DNA from 4 places in the Caldalkalibacillus thermarum genome. Region 3 is predicted to be linked to each of the others. Evidence: riboswitches for the same ligand, from Rfam matches in the RefSeq annotation. Region 3 holds a riboswitch; each other region holds the start of a gene.

Region 1 (5,033 bases), on a different contig from region 3:
ACTGGCTCCTTCCACATAGGAACGGTTGCGGATATTGGCCACAATGGCCCCTGCGATGCGTTTGAGGTCAAAGCCAAAGTGTTGATAGAAGCGTTGATCTTCCACTGCAATAAAGGCTTGCAGCAAGTAGGGGGGCAGTTCCTCAATGGGAATGAACGTCCGGTTTTGACCTTCATGAATGTGGTCAATGATGTCTCCGTCGGCAGAGTAAATGACTGTTGTTTCCTGCATCTGGAACGGGGGTAAGGGCTGTGAGCGCAAATATAACAAACTAAACAGCAGAATAGAAGATAAACACAAGGTCATCATAAATGTAAACAGGAGCACCCTGGTCAGCCATTTCAGAAAACGGATCAACCATGATTCATGGATCACTTCCATCTTTCAAAACCCCCCTTTGTTGCAGCATTTAAATGTAAAAGTTGCTGCTAACAGTATGGGGAAGATCAAACGGTTTTATACTGAAATATACTTGCATTTTTAATAAGGTTGGCTATAATTGGCTTGTTAGCTTCAGAGCAAAAATGCAAGGGGTGAACATCGAATGGAATTGTGGTTTACTGAACTGCAGACTAAAGCACACGGCATTACGACCAAAGTGAAGCAAACCTTGCACAGTGAACAGACGAAATATCAAAAACTTGATGTGATAGAGACGGAAGAGTTTGGCACCATGCTCGTATTAGACGGGATGGTGATGACAACCGATAAAGACGAATTTGTTTACCATGAAATGATGAGCCACGTGCCGCTCTTCACCCATCCCCGGCCCAAAAAAGTGCTGGTTGTAGGAGGAGGGGACGGGGGAACCATCCGTGAGGTATTGAAACACCCGAGTGTCGAAAAAACTGTTTTGGTTGAGATAGACGGGCAAGTGATTGAGTACTCTAAAAAGTTTCTGCCCAACATTGCTGGAGAACTGGATAACCCCCGGGTTGAGGTGCTGGTGGATGACGGATTTATGCACATCCACCAGCATCGCAACGAATATGACGTGATCCTCGTTGATTCCACCGAGCCGGTTGGCCCGGCAACCAAGTTATTTGAAAGGGGATTTTACCGAGGTATTTTTGAGGCCTTAACGGATGAGGGCTTGTTCGTCGCCCAGACAGACAATCCTTGGTTTCACGGAGACTTAATCCGCAAGGTGTTTGCCGATGTGAAGGAAATCTTCCCCATTACGCGCTTGTATACCTGTAACATTCCCACCTATCCCAGCGGTTTGTGGACCTTTACCATCGGTTCCAAACAACATGACCCTCTCAAGGCCAGTTTGCCTGAGCAGTTGGCATTTGAGACAAGGTATTACACGCCGGAAGTGCATAAAGCGGCGTTCGCCTTGCCTAAATTTGTTAAAGATTTGACTGAGTAAGCTTTCATATTGGTGCGCCAGTTTAAGCTGCTGGTATTGAAAAAGGTCCTCAAAGAGCCACAGCAGGAAATGGAGGAGGTTGCTATGCGTTTTGATGAAGCCTATTCGGGGCAGGTGTTCATCGCCAGCCATCCCCATTATGAGGAAAGCGAGGCGGTGATCTATGGCATGCCCATGGATTTCACAGTCAGCTTCCGGCCGGGATCCCGGTTTGGACCGGCCCGCATTAGGGAAGTGTCCATTGGGCTGGAAGAGTACAGCCCCTATTTGGACCGTCATCTTGAAGAAGTCCGTTATTTTGATGCGGGAGATATTCCACTGCCCTTCGGCAATCCGGGCCGCAGCTTAAAACTGATTGCAGAATTTGTGCGCAAGGTGCTGGCCGATGGCAAATTTCCTTTGGGCCTTGGGGGTGAGCACCTGGTCACTTGGCCCATCATTCAAGAAGTCAAGCGCCGGTTTGAGGATGTTTATCTCATCCATATTGATGCCCATGCCGATTTGCGGGAGGAGTACGAAGGAGAACCGCTCTCTCACGCGACGCCCATTAAGAAAGCATGCCAGCTGTTGGGGCCGGAGCGGGTCTATTCGTTCGGCATCCGCTCGGGAACCAGAGAAGAGTTTAAGTATGGGCGTGAGTCCGGTATGCATTTTTACCCCTTTGAAGTGGCCCAGCCGTTAAAAAAAGCGTTACCCTCACTGGCCGGTAAAAAGGTTTACGTGACCATTGATATTGACGTCCTTGATCCTGCTTTTGCCCCTGGCACAGGCACAGCCGAAGCGGGAGGCATCAGCTCGGCTGAACTGTTGGAAGCGATCCATCTTTTGGCCAAAGCGGATGTTGAGATCGTGGGGGCGGACCTGGTGGAGGTGGCACCCGTGTATGATCCAACGGAGAAAACGCAAATTGTGGCTGCCAAGCTGGTGCGGGAGATGCTGTTGGGCTGGGTAAAATAATGGGTTGCCATAATGCCTTTAAAGGTAACAGGTTAAAAAAATATGTTTGTACTAGGGATTAATCATATTTGCCACTCATTCTTATGTTATAATAGAGGCAAACATCCCATAGATGTTGACCGTGTTCCACTAGGGGTGCCCAGAGGCGGGCTGAGAGGGGCGGCGGCCCCAACCCTTTGAACCTGATCTAGGTCATGCTAGCGGAGGAAAGTGGAACAGAAGTGGTCTTTCAGGTTGTCGAACTGGCCACAATTGGCACAACGGATCCTGGGACAATCTGATTAAGGATACATTTCTGTTTCTGCCACTCCTCCGGGAGTGGTTTTTATTATTGTCAAACTTTACATGGAGGGAAGCATGATGGAACGGCAACGCCTGCTTGTTTTGATCGAAACGGCGATGATGGCTGCTGTGGCTTATGTCTTCAGTTTTATAAAATTAGGGGCGTTATGGGCCTATGGGGGCTCCATTTCACTGGTAATGGTGCCTATCTTTGTCTTGGCTTTGCGCCGGGGAGTGGCCGCTGGTTTGACCGCCGGGCTCGTTGTGGGGCTGATCAAAGCGTTGGTGGGTGGTTACGTGGTTCATCCCGTGCAGTTGGTGCTGGATTACCCCTTGGCTTTTGCCCTGTTGGGAACAGCAGGACTGTTCGCCCTTAATAAGGCCCACACACCAGGAAAAATGATAGGCCTGGCCACAACGGGGATTGTGCTGGCCTCAGGGTTGCGTTTCTTGAGCCATTTTGTCTCCGGGGTGGTTTGGTTTGGGGCCTATGCCCCGGAAGGGATGCCTGTCGCCATCTATTCTGCTTTGTATAACTTGTCTTACTTACTGCCGGAAATGATCATCAGCCTGTTGATTGTCATTTTCTTGATCAAGATGCGTCCCCAACTCTTGCAGGTCAGGTGATCAGATGAGTCCAACGGTTGAAAAACAACCTGTCAAGCTGCATATTCATGCCCAGAGGTTTGAACACGGCCAACCGGTGGATGAAGAGATCCAGCACTTAAAGGGAACCTTGTACCGCAAAGGAGAAATATACTATCTCAAGTTTAGGGAGCAAACAGAAGACGGCCCCATAGACAACACGTTGAAGATTGAGCAGGATAGAGTTACGGTCATCCGTCATGGCGCGGTCCGCATGAACCATGAATACCGGCTTAACAGTACCACACAAGGGATCTATCACACACCCTATGGGGCGTTGAACATGGAGACCCATACGACGGCTTATCGGTTTCAACCGTTGGGCACAACCTTGCCCCTGGGCTCCGAGAACTCAACCAACTTAAACCACTGTCGAGAAGACCGTTGCGGGGAACTGCACTGGGCCTATCATTTGTCCCTTAACGGCAATCAAGTAGGGGACATTCGCTTTACAGTGACACTGAAAGCCTAAAAGGAGAACGGCTTTTTCCTGGTCTGTCCAGGAGAAAGCCGTTTCTTAATGTCTGGCTCCTTTCGGGCAGTTGTGTTTTAGAGCCAAGGTGCCATTAACAATGACAACTGTGTCGCTGTCCTGATCCACCATGGCTGCTGAAACAGTTGTTCCGCTTTCAGCTGCCGGCAGTCCTGCAAATCTTGCTTAAAGATCGCCTCTACTTGGCGGTATACGTGACGGTCGTAGATAAATAACCCTGCTTCAAAGTCAAAATGAAAGCTGCGCCTGTCCAGGTTGACACTGCCGATATTGGCAATATAATCGTCCACCAAAGCCATTTTGGCGTGGTAAAAGCCTTTGTGGTACAGATAGATTTCTACACCGGCCGGCAGCAATTGTTTATGAAAGTGGAAGGAGGCATAGTGGACGAAAGGGTTGTCTGTCCGTTTAGGCACGATCAGTTTCACTTCGACCCCTCTTTTCCTGGCCGCGTTCAGAGCCTCGATGATCTCCTGATCGGGGACAAAGTAAGGGGTGCCCAGCCAAATCCGCTTTTTGGCCTTGTGGATGGCGATAAGATAACTGTCCTTGGCTATGGGACGGGTCATATCCGGTCCGCTGGGTACGACCTGGGCCAGGATGGTTTGTTGATCCCGCTGATGGGTTTCCTGACGGGTAAAGGTGGGGAAATACTGATCGTTTTCCTCCAACATCTCTCCAGTGGTGTAGTACCAGTCTGTGGCAAAAATACGCTGCATGAGCAGTACACTTTCCCCTTCGATTAACACGTGAACATCCCGCCAAAAGCCTGTGTTGGGATCCCGGTGTAAATACTCATCCCCTACATTCAATCCCCCCGTAAAGGCTACCTTGCCATCAATCACCACAATCTTGCGGTGATTGCGGAAGTGCATGTACGGCAAAAAGCGCAGCCGGGGAGGGGCAAACACCCCGCACTGGATGCCTTGCTTTTGCAACGCCTTAAACCTTTCCCCCCCAATCAGGGTATGGCTGCCCACCCCGTCAACCAGGAGGCGGATCTCAACCCCTTCCTGTACTTTTTGCTCCAGTTTCTCAAACAATTGATTAGAGATATGATCATCCTGAACCGTGTAAAAAAGAATATGTACATGATGCTGTGCTTTGTCTATTTCCTCAAACAGAGCGGGAAACAACGCTTCCCCGTTATTCAGAATGCGCAAGCGGTCATTTTGGGTGAGGGGAAAATCTGTGTTTCCTTGGATAAAACGGAGCACCTCGGTGTGGGGCTCAAGTTTAAAGCGTTGTTCCGCTTCCTGAACCGAAAGGCGTTCGTTCAGATTG
Region 2 (5,033 bases), on a different contig from region 3:
CGTTACAAGGAGACAGGGTCAGACTATGTCCGCGAACAGCTTGAAGCCTACATGAGCCACAAGGCTTGTCCCAAGTGCCAGGGAGCCCGCCTGCGGCCCGAGGCGTTGGCCGTCACCATCAATGGCAAAAACATTGATTATGTGACACGCCTCTCCGTGGCAGAAGCCAAGCAGTTTTTTGCATCTTTGACCTTGACGGAGAAAGAACAAAAGATTGCCCAGCTCATTTTGCGCGAGATTGAGGAGCGGCTGGGATTCCTGATTGATGTGGGCCTTGATTATTTAACCCTGAACCGCTCGGCCGGCACCTTAAGCGGAGGAGAGGCTCAGCGTATCCGCCTGGCCACCCAGATTGGATCGAAGCTGACGGGGGTCCTCTATGTGCTGGATGAACCTTCCATCGGTTTGCACCAGCGGGACAATGACCGCTTGATCCGCACCTTGGAACAGATGCGTGATTTGGGCAATACTTTGCTGGTCGTGGAGCACGATGAGGATACTATGCTGGCGGCCGATCATTTAATCGATATTGGTCCGGGTGCTGGTGCCCATGGGGGACGGGTGGTGGCCCAGGGCACGCCGGAAGAGGTGATGAATAATCCCAACTCCCTTACCGGACAATATCTCAGCGGGAAAAAATTTATTCCCCTCCCAGCCCAGCGGCGCCAGCCCAATGGCAAATGGCTGGAGATTATCGGGGCCCGGGAAAACAACCTGAAAAATGTAAACGTCAAAATCCCCTTGGGCGTGTTCACGTGTGTCACCGGGGTTTCTGGATCAGGCAAAAGCACACTGGTGAATGAAATTTTGCTCAAGGCGCTCATGCGGCAATACTACCGCTCCAAAGTCAAACCCGGAGAACATGAGGAGATCAAAGGCACGGAACATCTGGATAAAGTGGTCAATATTGACCAGTCACCCATTGGGCGGACCCCCCGGTCCAATCCGGCCACCTACACAGGCGTGTTTGATGATATCCGGGAAGTATTTGCCCAGACCACGGAAGCAAAGATGAGAGGCTACAAAAAGGGCCGTTTCAGCTTCAATGTCAAAGGTGGGCGCTGTGAAGCATGCCGGGGAGACGGGATCATTAAGATTGAGATGCACTTTTTACCCGATGTGTATGTGCCTTGTGAAGTGTGCAAGGGCAAACGCTATAACCGGGAAACCCTGGAGGTCACCTATAAGGGGAAAACGATTGCCGATGTGCTGAACATGACCGTGGAAGAAGCCCTTGACTTTTTCCAGAACATCCCCCGCATCAAGCGCAAGCTGCAAACCTTGCAAGATGTCGGCTTGGGCTATATGCGCCTGGGCCAGCCGGCCACCACGTTGTCCGGAGGGGAAGCCCAGCGGGTGAAGCTGGCTTCCGAACTGCACCGCCGCAGCACCGGGCGCACCCTGTACATTCTGGATGAGCCGACCACAGGTTTGCACATCGAGGACATCCGCCGCCTGTTGGAAGTGCTGAAGCGGCTGGTGGACAATGGGGACACGGTGCTGGTCATCGAGCACCATCTGGATGTGATCAAAGTGGCCGATTATATAATTGACCTTGGACCTGAGGGAGGGGACGGAGGCGGTGAGATTGTCGCCACAGGCACCCCGGAAGAAATCTGCCAGGTCAAGCGTTCTTATACCGGCCAGTATCTGGGGCCCATTTTGGAACGGGACCGTCGGCGCATGAAACAGCAAGAAACCGTCAAGGTATGACTATAAAGTTCCATAAACCGCTGTCACCGTTTATCCGTGTGATGCCTGATTAGGTATCACACGGATATTTAACAGGTTGAATTGCCACACTTTTTATGATATATTAACTTGTGTAAAATCTAATAGTATTACTGGGGGTGCCTGTGAGCCAGGCTGAGAAAGGAACGCGATGAAGTTCCTTAACCCTTTGGACCTGATCTGGGTAATACCAGCGTGGGGAAGTAAACAACGGGTACAGTACGTTGGCAGTGTTGGCTGCCTGTGCCAATCCGGCCGCATGAAAGCCAGGTCCATATCCAGGATCTGGCTTTTAAGTTTGCTGCAAAGCGCTTTAAACGATGGCTGCCATTAACTTATGTGCTGTAGCTCAGCTTCACTGACCCGGATCATGTCCTCCTTTACCACATTAAATTAAGGAGGTTTTATTTATGGGGAATGATGTTCAACCACAAGTTTCGATTCCATCATCTCCGGGCAGTCGTAAAGTGTATGTGCAAGGCTCCAGACCAGATATTAAAGTACCTATGCGCGAAATTGAACAATCACCGACACTGAAGCCGGAGGGAGAAGAAAAAAATCCTCCTCTCAGAGTGTATGATACAAGCGGGCCTTATACGGATCCAGAACAGCAAGTCGATTTCAGGAAAGGGCTTCCTCCACTGCGGAGAAAATGGATTTTGGAGAGAGGGGACGTGGAAGAATACGAAGGCCGGAAAGTAAAGCCTGAAGATAATGGATATCGTTCGAGTGAAGGCAGGCCGTTCAGTGACCTTCCGCAAAGTTCGGCCAGAAAACCGCTCAGGGCCAAGAAAGGGAAAGTGGTTACACAACGCTATTATGCCCGGCAGGGAATCATAACGCCAGAAATGGAGTTTGTGGCCTTGCGTGAAGGGGTTTCTCCAGAATTTGTCCGGGATGAAGTTGCCCGTGGCCGGGCGATTATTCCAGTCAATATTAATCATCCTGAGAGTGAACCCATGATCATTGGCCGCCATTTTCATGTTAAAGTAAACGCCAATATTGGCAACTCGTCCGTCACCTCCTCTGTCGCTGAAGAAGTGGAAAAAATGACCTGGGCGATCCGTTGGGGAGCAGACACGATTATGGATTTATCTACCGGGAAAGACATACATACGACCCGGGAGTGGATTATCCGCAATTCACCTGTTCCTGTGGGTACAGTACCCATCTATCAAGCGTTGGAAAAAGTAAACGGCAAGCCAGAAGATCTGACATGGGAGATATACCGGGATACGCTGATTGAACAGGCTGAACAGGGGGTAGATTATTTTACGATCCATGCCGGTGTATTGTTAAGATATATTCCATTAACAGCGGGCAGAGTGACCGGCATCGTTTCCCGGGGCGGTTCCATTATGGCTGCGTGGTGTCTGGCCCATCACGAAGAAAACTTTTTGTATACCCATTTTGAAGAGATCTGTCAGATCCTGAATCAGTATGATATCGCCGTTTCTTTAGGTGATGGACTGCGTCCCGGATCTATTGCGGATGCCAACGATGAAGCCCAGTTTGCCGAATTGGAAACGTTGGGTGAGTTAACCAAAATAGCCTGGGAATATGATGTCCAGGTGATGGTGGAAGGTCCGGGCCATGTGCCCCTGCATTTGCTGAAAGAAAATGTGGACAAACAGATGGAGATCTGCCATGAAGCACCATTCTATACTTTAGGTCCGCTGACCACCGACATTGCTCCCGGTTACGATCATATTACCTCTGCGATCGGTGCAGCCGTCATCGGCTGGCATGGAACGTCAATGCTGTGTTATGTCACCCCTAAAGAGCACCTTGGTTTGCCTAATAAGCATGATGTGCGTGAAGGGGTCATCGCTTATAAAATTGCAGCTCATGCCGCTGACTTGGCCAAAGGCCATCCCAATGCCCGCAAAAGGGATGATGCACTGTCGAAGGCACGTTTTGAATTTCGGTGGAATGACCAGTTTAACTTGTCTCTTGATCCGGAACGGGCCAGGGCCTATCATGATGAAACCCTTCCCGCCGAAGGGGCCAAGACCGCCCATTTCTGTTCCATGTGCGGCCCCAAGTTTTGCAGTATGAAAATCACTCACGAACTCCGAGAATATGCCCAAACAAAAGGTTTGGAGATAGAAGCAGCCGTTCAAAAAGGCTTAAAAGAAAAAGCGGAGGAATTTAAGAAGGAGGGCAGCCAGCTTTACAAATAACCGTGTGGCAAATGAAGGGGCCGCTTAAGGCCCCTTTACAGTTTTGTCTTTGCGGATAATATATTGGGCACCGCAATGAGGGCAAACCACCTTCACCTTGCCCAAGGGAGAGTTAAAAGAATATAAGCAAACCTGGCAATCCATTCGGCGGACAAGCACCACCTTCATCAACAACAGATAAATGACGTAGATGCATCCCCCGAACAAAATAAGGGAGGGCAGCCATGCAAACAACTCCATAAAAAGTCCCTCTTTCGCCATCGTTGAATTTGGGTAAGTCATCAGTGCTTGTTCCATATCTATGACGAGTGGGGACAAATTATCCAAGAAAAACTAAATGAACATTTTATCTCAGCAGGCCTAGTAGTTAGGTAAAATCAGCACTTCCACCCGCCTGTTTTGCTGGCGCCCTTCCGCTGTGTCGTTCGTGGCCACTGGTTTGTACTCGCCGTACCCGCGCACACTGAAGTATTCAGGGGATAAGTTCTCATTTTCCAGGATAATCTTTAGAAAATTAATGGCCCGCATGGCACTGAGGTCCCAGTTGGAGCGGAAGTGGCTGTTGTGAATGGGCACATTATCGGTGTGTCCGGAAACCTCGATATGCCGGGGAGGATCTGAGACCAGCAAATTAGAAATTTCCCGGGCCAGCTTGACCGCATCCGGTTTGACGACGGCGCTGCCCGAATCAAAAAGGGCATGGTCCAGGATCGTGATGATCAGCCCTGCTTCGGTCAGCTCCGTTTTAAGACTCAGTTGCAGGTTACGCTGCTTGATATAGGTGTTGATCCGTTCCTGAAGACGGCGCAACTCCTCCATTTCCCTCTCTCTAAAGCCTGATCCTGGCTCTTCTTGAGGGCTTTCCTCTTCATCTTGTTCATCGTTTGTTCCTTCCGTTGTTTCATCAGGTGTTACGGCTGGAGATTGCAGCACGGGTTGTCCCCCTTGAAACGCTGTGGTAAAGGTTTGAATAATGCGCTCCAGTTTTTGTGCATCCAGCGTGCTGGAAGCATAGAGGATAATAAACAGGGCTAACAGCAAGGTCAGCATATCCGCATAGGGGATTAACCATGTTTCGTTTATATGCTCCTCATCAGTGCGCTTTTTATATCTACGCAT
Region 3 (5,033 bases):
AGCCGAAGTTGCAATGGTTCTTCAAAAAAGGAGGTCCAAGCCCCGCTGGCCAAAACACATTGATCTGTGCTGAAACACCCCTTCTCCCCGGTCTCAAGCAGCAAGCCATCTGCAGTTACCTCTTTGAACCGCACTTCCCCCGCGTGTTGTACAATATGAACGCCCATTTTCTCGCAGGCTGCCAATAACGCCTGGACAAAATCAGGGGTGTAGACATGGTGTTCATCGGGATAATATAAAGCGGCAACTGCTTCCTGGGTCAAGTGGGGTTCCAGGTTGCGCAACGCTTGGCCACGGACAATCTCGGCCTGTACTCCCCATTCTTTTTGCCATTCCAACCGGCTCTTTAAGGCTAATTCATCCGCCTCATGAAAAGCCAGATACAAACTGCCAGACCGAGTATATTCAAAAGCTAGTCCCGAGACAGTCCGCACTTCTTGTTGCCAGTCAGGGTACAGCTTTAAACTGTGGTGGCACAGGGTAAAAAAATCGTCCGGATCTTCCCCGATTTCTGAATAAGGGGCCAGCATCCCGGCAGCAGCTCCTGTCGCTTGTCCCCCGCATGCTGTTTTTTCTAATACGATAACCTTTAATCCGCGCTTGGCACACTCAAAAGCAATGCTCAGCCCAATAATACCTCCGCCTACAATGGTGAGCGGGCTGTGCGGCACTGCGGGCCTGGCCGGAAATGATAAGCTTTCCCTTTGTCTGGTTGTTGTTAAGATACCCATCATTAACCACTCTCTTATTTAAGAATAAAGTTTTGGGGGCTGCTGGCCGTTGCATATTTTTTCTTGGGAATCCGTCCAGCCAGATAAGCCAAGCGGCCTGCTTCAATGGCCAGCTTCATGGCCCGGGCCATCCGAACCGGATCCTTGGCTTTGGCTACTGGTGTATTCATCAGTACAGCATCGGCGCCCAGTTCCATAGCTTGGGCCACATCAGCAGCCGAACCTAACCCAGCATCGACAATGACGGGCACGTTGGCTTCCTCAATAATCAGGCCCAAGTTATAAGGGTTCAATATACCCAGTCCCGTTCCAATCGGTGCACCCCCAGGCATAACGGCAGCCGCCCCCGCTTCTTCCAACCGCTTACACAGAATCGGATCATCAGATGTGTATGGCAACACCACGAAGCCTTCTTTCACCAGCTGCTCCGTCGCTCTAAGTGTCTCCACCGGGTCGGGAAGCAAGGTTTTTTCGTTGGCGCTAATCTCCACTTTAATCCAGTCCGACAATCCTGAGGCCTTTGCCAAGCGGGCAATCCGCACCGCTTCTTCAGCTGTTTTGGCTCCGCTGGTATTGGGCAAATAGGTAAATGACATCCCTTCTAAATGTTGCAAGATGGCATCTTCATCCGGATGTTCTAAGTTAACCCTGCGAATAGCAAAGGTGAGTACCTCAGCTCCCGAGGCTTTAATCGCTTCAATTTGGACATATGGATTAGGGAAACGTCCCGTGCCCAGGAAAAAACGGGAATGTAAGGTTTTCCCGGCAATCACCAGCGGATCATTGCGCAACATAGATTCCCTTGATGCTTTGGCCGTCATCATTTAACCTCCCCCTACAAAGTGAACCAGCTCCACTTTGGACCCGGGCTCCAATTGATATTGCCCCCACATTGAGCGGTCCACGATATGGCCGTCTACTTCGGCAACCACATGTTGCTTATTTAACTGATAATGTTCGATAAGCTCTTCAAGCGTTTCACACTCCACCTGAGTCTCTTTTCCGTTGACGATTAACGTTTTCATGCTTTCACTTCCTTTGCACCGCTGTCCGTTAATTTGAGCACTGTCTGTTGATGGATAGGTTTACCGGACCGTTTCTAATTTGCGGGCAAAAGCGCGGGCTGCCTCTTTTACATTTTCAGCACCAACAATAGCGCTGACAATAGAGATGCGCTTGGCCCCTGCCTTCAGCACCTGATCCACATTGTGGAGCTTGATGCCCCCAATAGCGACAAAAGGAATGCGAATATGTTCCACCACTTGCCGCACGTACTCCAGACCAACGGGATCGACCACATCTTCTTTGGTGTTGGTGGGAAAGACGGGGCCAACTCCAATATAATCGGCACCTCCTTCTTCCGCCCGTTTAGCTTCCTCCAGATTGTGGGTGGAAATGCCGATGATTTTATCGGGGCCCAAAATTTTGCGGGCCTCTTCCAGCGGCAAATCATCTTGTCCTAAATGAACCCCGTCTGCATCAACGGCCAGTGCAATGTCGACATGATCGTTGACAATGAAGGGAACCTTATACCGGTCACATAAAGCTTTCAGTTGACGGGCCATGTCTAACAGCTCTCTCTTGGTTTTCTTCTTTTCCCGCAATTGAACCATATCGGCACCACCCTGAATAGCCTCTTCAATGACCTCCAGATAATGTCGATGCGGATAAAACTGTTCCCCTGTAATGACGTATAAGGAAAAATCCTTCATGACCGAACCCCCCTTTAAAATAGAAAAACCACTTTCTGCACGCAAGAAAGTGGAATCAGGTTCTTTAGCACCGGATTCGACTTCCCTGCGCTGGCATTACCCAGATCAGGTAATAAGGGTCTCTCTCAGCCCAAACAGGCACCCCTAGTCGATTGCACCATTCATATTCCCTTTTACTTTAACCATACCTTTAGTTAGGAGTTATGTCAATCAATCGTTGACGAAAGCGCGAAGGTGTCGTTAAATAAAGGAGAATAATAAAGGAGGAGTCAGCATGCTCAAACAAGCTGAGAAACAGGTGATACAGCCCGTTAACAGAGAATCTCTGCTTCCTGATGAACGGCATATTGATCCCTGGGAATCCTTGTTTCGCCGCAACGAGCTGGGGACAAACAGGCTGACCAGTGTAGAGTTTACCGTAACCAACCTGTGTAATTTGCGTTGTGAACACTGCGCCGTTGGCGATGTGCTAACTGTGAAAGAATCCGAAACACGCATCCCCCTGTCGTTGTTACTTAAACGTTTGGACGAAGTAGAACTGTTGGATACACTTAGCATCACTGGCGGAGAGCCGATGTACAATAAGGAAATCATTGCTGAATACATTGTTCCTCTGCTGCGCTACGCCAAAGAGAGAGGCGCCCAGACTCAGATCAACTCCAACTTAACCCTTGATCTGTCCCGCTATGAATCGGTTTTGCCTTATGTGGATGTGCTGCATATCTCCTACAATTACAGGGATGCGGAGGATTTTTATCACATTGCCTATGCCCGTCACATGCACCAAGTCTCATTTGCCCAGGCCGAAAAAACGTTCCAGCGGTTAGTGGATAATACCAAAGCCTTAGCTCAAGCAGGGGTGTTTGTCTCGGCAGAATCTTTATTAACTCCCTTTACCCGGGATAAAATAGGACAGATTCACTATCTTATTAAAGAGATGGGCTGCCAGCGCCACGAAGTGCACCCCTTGTATCCCAGTGACTTTGCCCGGAACATGCAGGTGCTTACCTTGGATGAATTGAGAGAAACTTACCATCGTCTGCTAGATGAACGAGACCCGGACTTGTGGATCCTGTTTGGCACCCTTCCTTTCTACGCGTGCAGTCAAAACGAAGCAGACCTGGTTTTAATCAAACGCATATACAACACCCCGAATACAACCGTTCGCAATGATCCCGATGGCCACAACCGTTTAAACTGCAACATTTTTACCGGCGAAGTAACCGTTACTGACTTTGGAGACGTCGGTCCTCTTGGTCATATCGAACAGGACTCCTTGACCACCTGTTTTGAACGCTGGCAAGAGCACCCAGCCTTCAAGCCTATGAAATGCTGTTGTCCCCAAGCCCAGTGCAACGGTCCCAATCTTCTCGTTACCCATACCTATTACCAAGGGGTTGACTTCCGCAACCGACACGGCATTAATTTGAAGAAAAGCAGTGATTAAACAAATCAAATATCCTTCTCCGCTTAGAATAGAAAAAGGCATGAACTAAAACGAGCCGAGATATCAGTTTCTCGGCTCGTTTAAGTGTTTTTAGGGGAAAAATTCGGATTTTCACTTGCTAGAATCTGCGTTTTTGCTTCATTATTTTGCTTCCAAACGGCGAATGCGCTCATCCAAGTCAGGGTGGGAAGCAAACAGCTTAAACCAGCTACGCTGATTGTTGATTTTAAGGGTCTGCAACGCTTGCTGGCTGTTGTCAACCCTGTTGACGTAGGCTTTTAAGCACCGCAAGGCATGTACCATTTTGTCTTTGCCAGCCAAATCAGCCCCGCCACGGTCAGCGTGGAACTCCCGGTGACGGGAGTAAGCCATAACCACGATGCTGCCCAGAATAGAGAACAGGAGCTGAAACACGATAATCGCTACAAAGTGAACAATGGGTTGCAAGTCTTCTTTCACCAAGCGGGAAGCGGCAAAAGCAATAATCCGGGAGAAGAAGACGACAAAAGTGTTAATGACTCCTTGCAGCAGGGTCATAGTGACCATATCACCGTTGGCGATATGGGCCACCTCGTGAGCCAGCACCCCTTCTACCGCTTCATCATCCATGGTTTCCAAAAGGCCTGTAGAAACAGCAACCAGTGACCGCTTCTTGGTCGGACCGGTAGCAAAAGCGTTTACTTCAGGAGACTGATAGACACCCACTTCAGGCATATGGGTCAATCCTGCCGCCCTGGACAAGCGGTGCACTTTCTCCACAATCATGCGCTCACGGGGAGAAAGGGGCTGATCAGGATCTAAAACCCGGACACCCATCATTTTCTTAGCCATCCAACGGGACATGGCCAAAGACATCAGGGCGCCTGTAAAACCAACAACCGCACTGAAAATGAGCAGGGAGACCAGATTAATCTGTCCATCTGCCAGATACCATTCAAAACCTGTCAAAACAGAAAGAAGAGATAGAACGATACCGATGGTTAATAACACCATAATGTTAGTTAAGATAAAGAAAAAAATACGACGAGCCATTCTCATCCCCCTATCCCAATGTTGTTTCTCGTTCCCACATCATTATACCCTCTCTACAGCAGCCTTTGCCGAAAATACGTTGACGTTCACAGATTTGTCACTTTTTTACCT
Region 4 (5,033 bases), on a different contig from region 3:
TCACTTTATGATCAAACGCGGCTGCCTCGGTCAGGGCTTTGACCAGCTGTTTCTCGTTTTTAGCCTTGTTGATGCCCACACTTGAGCCGAGGTTGGCCGGTTTAACAAAGACAGGATAACCCAGCTGAGCTTCAATTTCTGTACAGATGGACTCCAGCCTCTTGTCAATCTCTTGACGGGTATAGGCCAAATATTCTCCGTGAGGCAAATTGTGTAAAGCAAACATTCTTTTCATCATCACTTTATCCATTCCCAGACTGGAACCCAGCACACCTGATCCTACATAAGGGACGTCGATCATCTCCAACAAGCCCTGCAAAGTGCCGTCTTCCCCATACGGACCGTGAACGACCGGGAACACAACATCCACCGTTTCCTTCAGCTTTAACAGGTCCGGATGGCGATTAGTGGCCAATCTGAGCTCGGCAACAGCAGAAGGCGGCTTTTGTAAACTGCTCCCTTCCACCCACATGCCATCCAACTGAATATAAAGCGGAATCACTGTCCATTTATCATAATCTATGGCCTGCAAGATGGAGAAAGCGGTGCGCAATGAAACTTCATGTTCACTTGACTTTCCCCCGTAAATCAAACCCAGTACCTGTTTATCACTCATGCAGAATAACTCTCCTTTAGCCGCAATAATTATTTACATATATATGCCGATGGAGACATCATGTGCTATGATTATATCATGTTTATTCTAAGGAGAGTATTCGTTTCTGACTGGTTATTTTTCACTGTCCAGGTTGAAATAGATCTCCTCAACGGGAGGAATCTCCTCTATCAAGCCACCTTCCAGCAGCCATTCGGCCGTCCTTCCAAATCTTTGGGAGATTGAATTGTCTCCTCATCAAGGCATCTTGTGACGGGTAACTAAAACAGACATTGTCAAAGACAAGCAGCGACTGCTCTTTCTCCTGTTCAACCAGGCCTTCAGGATTAATCATCAGTCGGCCACATCTCCTTGTGATAGGCCATCTCCCAAAAGAGATACTCAAAACGGGACGTGTTTAAGAAGATCTCTTCCAGACGCTCCAGTTCCCTCTCAGGTTTGCCCTCCGCTTCTTCGTCCAATAAATCAATGGTCCATTGGGCCAATTCCCCGAACTCCTCACTGGCGTACATCTTGATCCAATCCCCATAGAATTCATGTTCACTGGCACCCGGAATCTGATTGAGTGCCTGGCCGATCTCGTGGTAGCTCCACATGCAGGGCAACAGGCTGGCCACCAGCTCTGCCAGCGTGCCGTTTTGGGCCACATGCAACATATAATGGGTATAGGCCAGAGTCGTTGGGGCTGGCTGGGCCTGTTCCAGCTCTTGTTCGGAGATGCCAAACTTTTTGGCATACTGGCGATGCAAGTCCATTTCCATATTTAAAGTGGCATCCAGCAGCCGGGCAAAACGGCCCATAGTGGCCACATCGTGAGCTTTGACCGCCCCCAAGGCGAACAACTTGGCATAGTCAATCAAATAAAGATAGTCTTGGATCATATAGAAACGAAACTTATCCTTCTCTAAACTGCCATCACCGATCCCTTGCACAAAGGGGTGCTGGTGGTTTTTCTCCCAGACAGGCTTCACTTTTTGATATAACCGCTCACTAAACTTCATCGCACTTCCTCCTTCACGTCGTTACAGATTTCGGCGTACTGCACCATTGATAAATAAACTGGACCATCACTTTGATGAATTGGATGAGCTCGTGAATATCCAAAGATTCATTCACTTTGTTCAACTGCAGCGGCGTCAATATGTCCATTTAAAATCAAGCTGTCCGACATCGATACGCCTCCTTTCCTGAAAAATAAAAACCACTCCTAGGTAGGAGTGGTCAGTCAGCATTCAGAACATTGAACCAGATCAATAAAGCGATTACCCAAACGGCCTGTTATTGAAGAGAAATCAATCACTGCATAAAACATGGATTTGCCTGTGCTTCCTTATCAGACCGTGCAGGCACAGCCGAACAAGGCGACGCTGACATGACTCCACTTCCCTACGCTAGTATTACCTAGGTCAGGTTCCAAGGGTTGAGGTTTAATACCTCTCTCAGCCTTACAGCACCCCTAGTGGAGTTCCGCAATATGCTGTTGTAGTAAGATTCTAAATTATAGGGTAGCATACTTGCTTTAAGCTGACAACCTAAAAATTAATTCATTAAACATTATTCATTTTCCTGCCCCTATTGTTCTATTGCCGCTTCATCTTGCCCACTCTTCCATGTGATATAATCGATCAGCAGCTTGATCGCCACACCAATCGCTTCTTCCTTTGGCTCAAGCCGGGCATGGTGTAAGCCGTAGGGGCTGTCTACACCCAGCCAAAACATAAATCCGGGAATGGCCTGCAGGAAGTAGCCGAAATCTTCTCCTGTCATCGCCTCTTGGCACTCGATTAACCGCACATGTTGTTGAGTGTTGACCCAGTTCATAAACTGGCGGGTTAAGGCAGGATCATTGTATACCTGACAATAATTGGCGCCATAGTCAAGGGCCGTTGAACATTCAAACCCCGCTTCAATGCCCTTAAGCAGTGCTTCGATCCGCCCTTTCACTTTATTCATCGATTGCATGGATAAGGTCCGAATCGTCCCTTCCACCCGGGCAGTTTCAGCGATAATGTTTTGTTTCTCTCCCCCGGTAATTTTTCCAATGGTAATGACAGCCGAATCAAGGGGATCAATATTGCGGGAAACCACTGACTGCAGCTGGGTAACAAAATGGCTGGCCGCCACCACCATGTCATTGGCCAGATGGGGATAAGCGGCATGCCCGCCCCGTCCGGTAAAATCGATAAACAATTCTGAGGTATTGGCAAACAAAATCCCCTCTTTGGTGGCAATGGTACCCACCGGGTAGTCAGGAGCAATATGCAGGGCGAGCATCAGATCTGGTTTCCAGGACTGAAACTCCTGACTCTCCAGCATGGGCTGGGCACCCCCTGGCCCCTCTTCTGCCGGCTGAAAAATGACCAGTACATTATCATCAACCGGTTGGCGGGCAAAATGGGTGACCAAACCGAGAGCAATGGCCATATGTACATCATGGCCGCAGGCATGCATATAACCTGGATGTTTGGACTTAAAACTATACGTCGTTTGCTCCTGAATGGGCAGTCCATCCATATCGGCCCGGTAACCAATGGTCTGCCGGGGCTGTTTACCTTTAATTTTAACTAAAACACCTGTTCTCCACGTTTTTGCCTCTAAGTGCTCCCCGGGTAATTGCCTCAAGTAATCCAGGATGTACTGCTGAGTTTTATATTCCTTAAATCCAGGTTCTGGGATTTGATGGAGATCACGCCGTATCTGAACAAATTGAGTGAGATCCATCTCTAACTACTCCTTTACGGTACCTATGATATAAATAAGGGCCTTCCCCCTCTTCAATAATAATAGGGAAGGCTGCGGTGAGTGGACATGCTCCGTTACTCTTATTTCAGTTGTCTTAATTCCTGTTTAATTTCAGTTTTTGCCCTTGTCTTCTCATCAATTTGCTTAATAATGCGGGCAGGTGTACCGGCTACGACAACATTTTCAGGGACGTCCTCAGTGACAACGGCGCCGGCCGCTACAACGGAACCTTTGCCTACACGCACTCCTTCTAGAATGACCGCATTGGCGCCAATGACCACATTATCTTCGATGACGACTGGCTTAGCTGAAGGAGGCTCAATGACACCGGCAATAACTGCTCCTGCCCCAATATGACAATTTTTTCCAATAGTCCCCCGGCCGCCGATCACTGCATTCATGTCGACCATCGTGCCCTCACCAATTACAGCACCGATATTAATGACAGCCCCCATCATAATCACAGCATTTTTACCGATCTCAACCTGGTCGCGAATAATGGCGCCGGGCTCTATCCGGGCGTGGATATGCTTTAAATCCAGCAGTGGAATGGCGGAGTTGCGGCGGTCATTTTCCACTACATAATCTTCAATTTTGTCTTTATTAGCTTCCATCGCAGCTTGGATCTCTTTCCACTCGCCAAATAAAACCCCTACATTGCCGGTGATGAAAGCTTTTGTTTTTTCACCAAAATTAATATCCTCCAGGTTTCCCTTAATATGTACCTTAACTGGGGTTGTTTTTTCACTGTTTTGGATGTAGCTGATAATTTCATTGGCATCCATCATTTTCATCATTATTTCCTCCTTGCCTGGGTCTAGTCACAAAAATCTCTCTTCCATTATAGTACAGACAAAAAACCGTGCAAGTGGTTTGCACGGCTAATAAAAGAACCTATTAAGTGTCTTGTGTTTCCTGTGCCTCCCGTAAATAGGTTAATCCTTTCTCCGTCAGAGAAACGTGTTCTTCCTGTTGCACATACCCCAGTCTAGCCAGTTCACGCACCGTACTGCGCACTTTAAACAGGGGGTGCTGTACCTGCTTCGACAATTCCGTTTCTGTCAGGGGTTGATCAAGAAGGGTTTGCAAATAGAACCTAATCTCAGTTGAAGAAAGAAAACTTTCAGGCTGTGTGCAAGGCATCAGCCTGCCTCCTTACAGCTCTTTTTTAGTCAAATACCAGTCAATCACTTCAAGGTTAGGATCTTTTACGCGTTCTTCAGCAGCATTTTGAGTTTGAGGCGGTGGCACAACCACTTTGTCGCCCTTTTTCCAGTTGGCCGGAGTGGATACTTGATGTTTATCTGTGGTTTGTAAAGCTTCCACCAGTCTGACGATTTCTTCCGTGTTGCGGCCGGTGGTCAGCGGATAATAGATCAGTGCACGAATGATTTGTTTGTCATCAATCACAAACACAGCCCTGTTCGTCTCTGTGGTGCTTTCATTAGGATGGATCATGCCGTATTTGGTAGCTACTTCACGGCTCAAGTCAGCAATGACCGGGAATTCAATTTTGACCCCTGTTTTCTCCTCAATGTTTCTCACCCAGGCAATGTGAGCCGGCAAGCTGTCAACACTTAAACCAAGCAGTTCGGTGTTCAGTGCTTTCAGACGGGGATAAATCTCTTGAAAAGCAATAAATTCTGTCGTGCAAACCGGTGTAAAGTCAGCCGGA

Evidence for each region. Region 3 has a riboswitch for thiamine pyrophosphate ahead of thiE (thiamine phosphate synthase). Riboswitches for the same ligand answer to the same signal wherever they lie in the genome.
Region 1: another riboswitch for thiamine pyrophosphate. It lies ahead of thiT (energy-coupled thiamine transporter ThiT); the one in region 3 lies ahead of thiE (thiamine phosphate synthase).
Region 2: another riboswitch for thiamine pyrophosphate. It lies ahead of thiC (phosphomethylpyrimidine synthase ThiC); the one in region 3 lies ahead of thiE (thiamine phosphate synthase).
Region 4: another riboswitch for thiamine pyrophosphate. It lies ahead of tenA (thiaminase II); the one in region 3 lies ahead of thiE (thiamine phosphate synthase).

Annotation. Positions count from the first base shown of each region.
Region 1 covers NZ_BMKZ01000018.1:16,031-21,063, reverse strand. Annotated here, with positions in the region: gene IEW48_RS08770 (transglycosylase domain-containing protein) at 1-381, opposite strand, end outside; gene speE (polyamine aminopropyltransferase) at 545-1,372, shown strand; gene speB (agmatinase) at 1,457-2,329, shown strand; TPP riboswitch at 2,451-2,555, shown strand; gene thiT (energy-coupled thiamine transporter ThiT) at 2,690-3,238, shown strand; gene IEW48_RS08750 (YwiB family protein) at 3,243-3,728, shown strand; gene cls (cardiolipin synthase) at 3,806-5,033, opposite strand, start outside.
Region 2 covers NZ_BMKZ01000023.1:3,574-8,606, forward strand. Annotated here, with positions in the region: gene uvrA (excinuclease ABC subunit UvrA) at 1-1,713, shown strand, start outside; TPP riboswitch at 1,837-1,950, shown strand; gene thiC (phosphomethylpyrimidine synthase ThiC) at 2,142-3,914, shown strand; gene IEW48_RS10100 (hypothetical protein) at 3,939-4,154, opposite strand; gene motB (flagellar motor protein MotB) at 4,275-5,033, opposite strand; gene motA (flagellar motor stator protein MotA) at 5,026-5,033, opposite strand, start outside.
Region 3 covers NZ_BMKZ01000011.1:2,268-7,300, forward strand. Annotated here, with positions in the region: gene thiO (glycine oxidase ThiO) at 1-731, opposite strand, end outside; gene IEW48_RS05870 (thiazole synthase) at 746-1,552, opposite strand; gene thiS (sulfur carrier protein ThiS) at 1,556-1,756, opposite strand; gene thiE (thiamine phosphate synthase) at 1,817-2,443, opposite strand; TPP riboswitch at 2,509-2,599, opposite strand; gene yfkAB (radical SAM/CxCxxxxC motif protein YfkAB) at 2,718-3,890, shown strand; gene htpX (protease HtpX) at 4,032-4,922, opposite strand.
Region 4 covers NZ_BMKZ01000010.1:35,857-40,889, forward strand. Annotated here, with positions in the region: gene IEW48_RS05585 (D-alanine--D-alanine ligase) at 1-616, opposite strand, end outside; gene tenA (thiaminase II) at 943-1,617, opposite strand; TPP riboswitch at 1,983-2,084, opposite strand; gene IEW48_RS05595 (N-acetyldiaminopimelate deacetylase) at 2,189-3,337, opposite strand; gene dapD (2,3,4,5-tetrahydropyridine-2,6-dicarboxylate N-acetyltransferase) at 3,439-4,152, opposite strand; gene IEW48_RS05605 (helix-turn-helix domain-containing protein) at 4,256-4,501, opposite strand; gene IEW48_RS05610 (peroxiredoxin) at 4,514-5,033, opposite strand, start outside.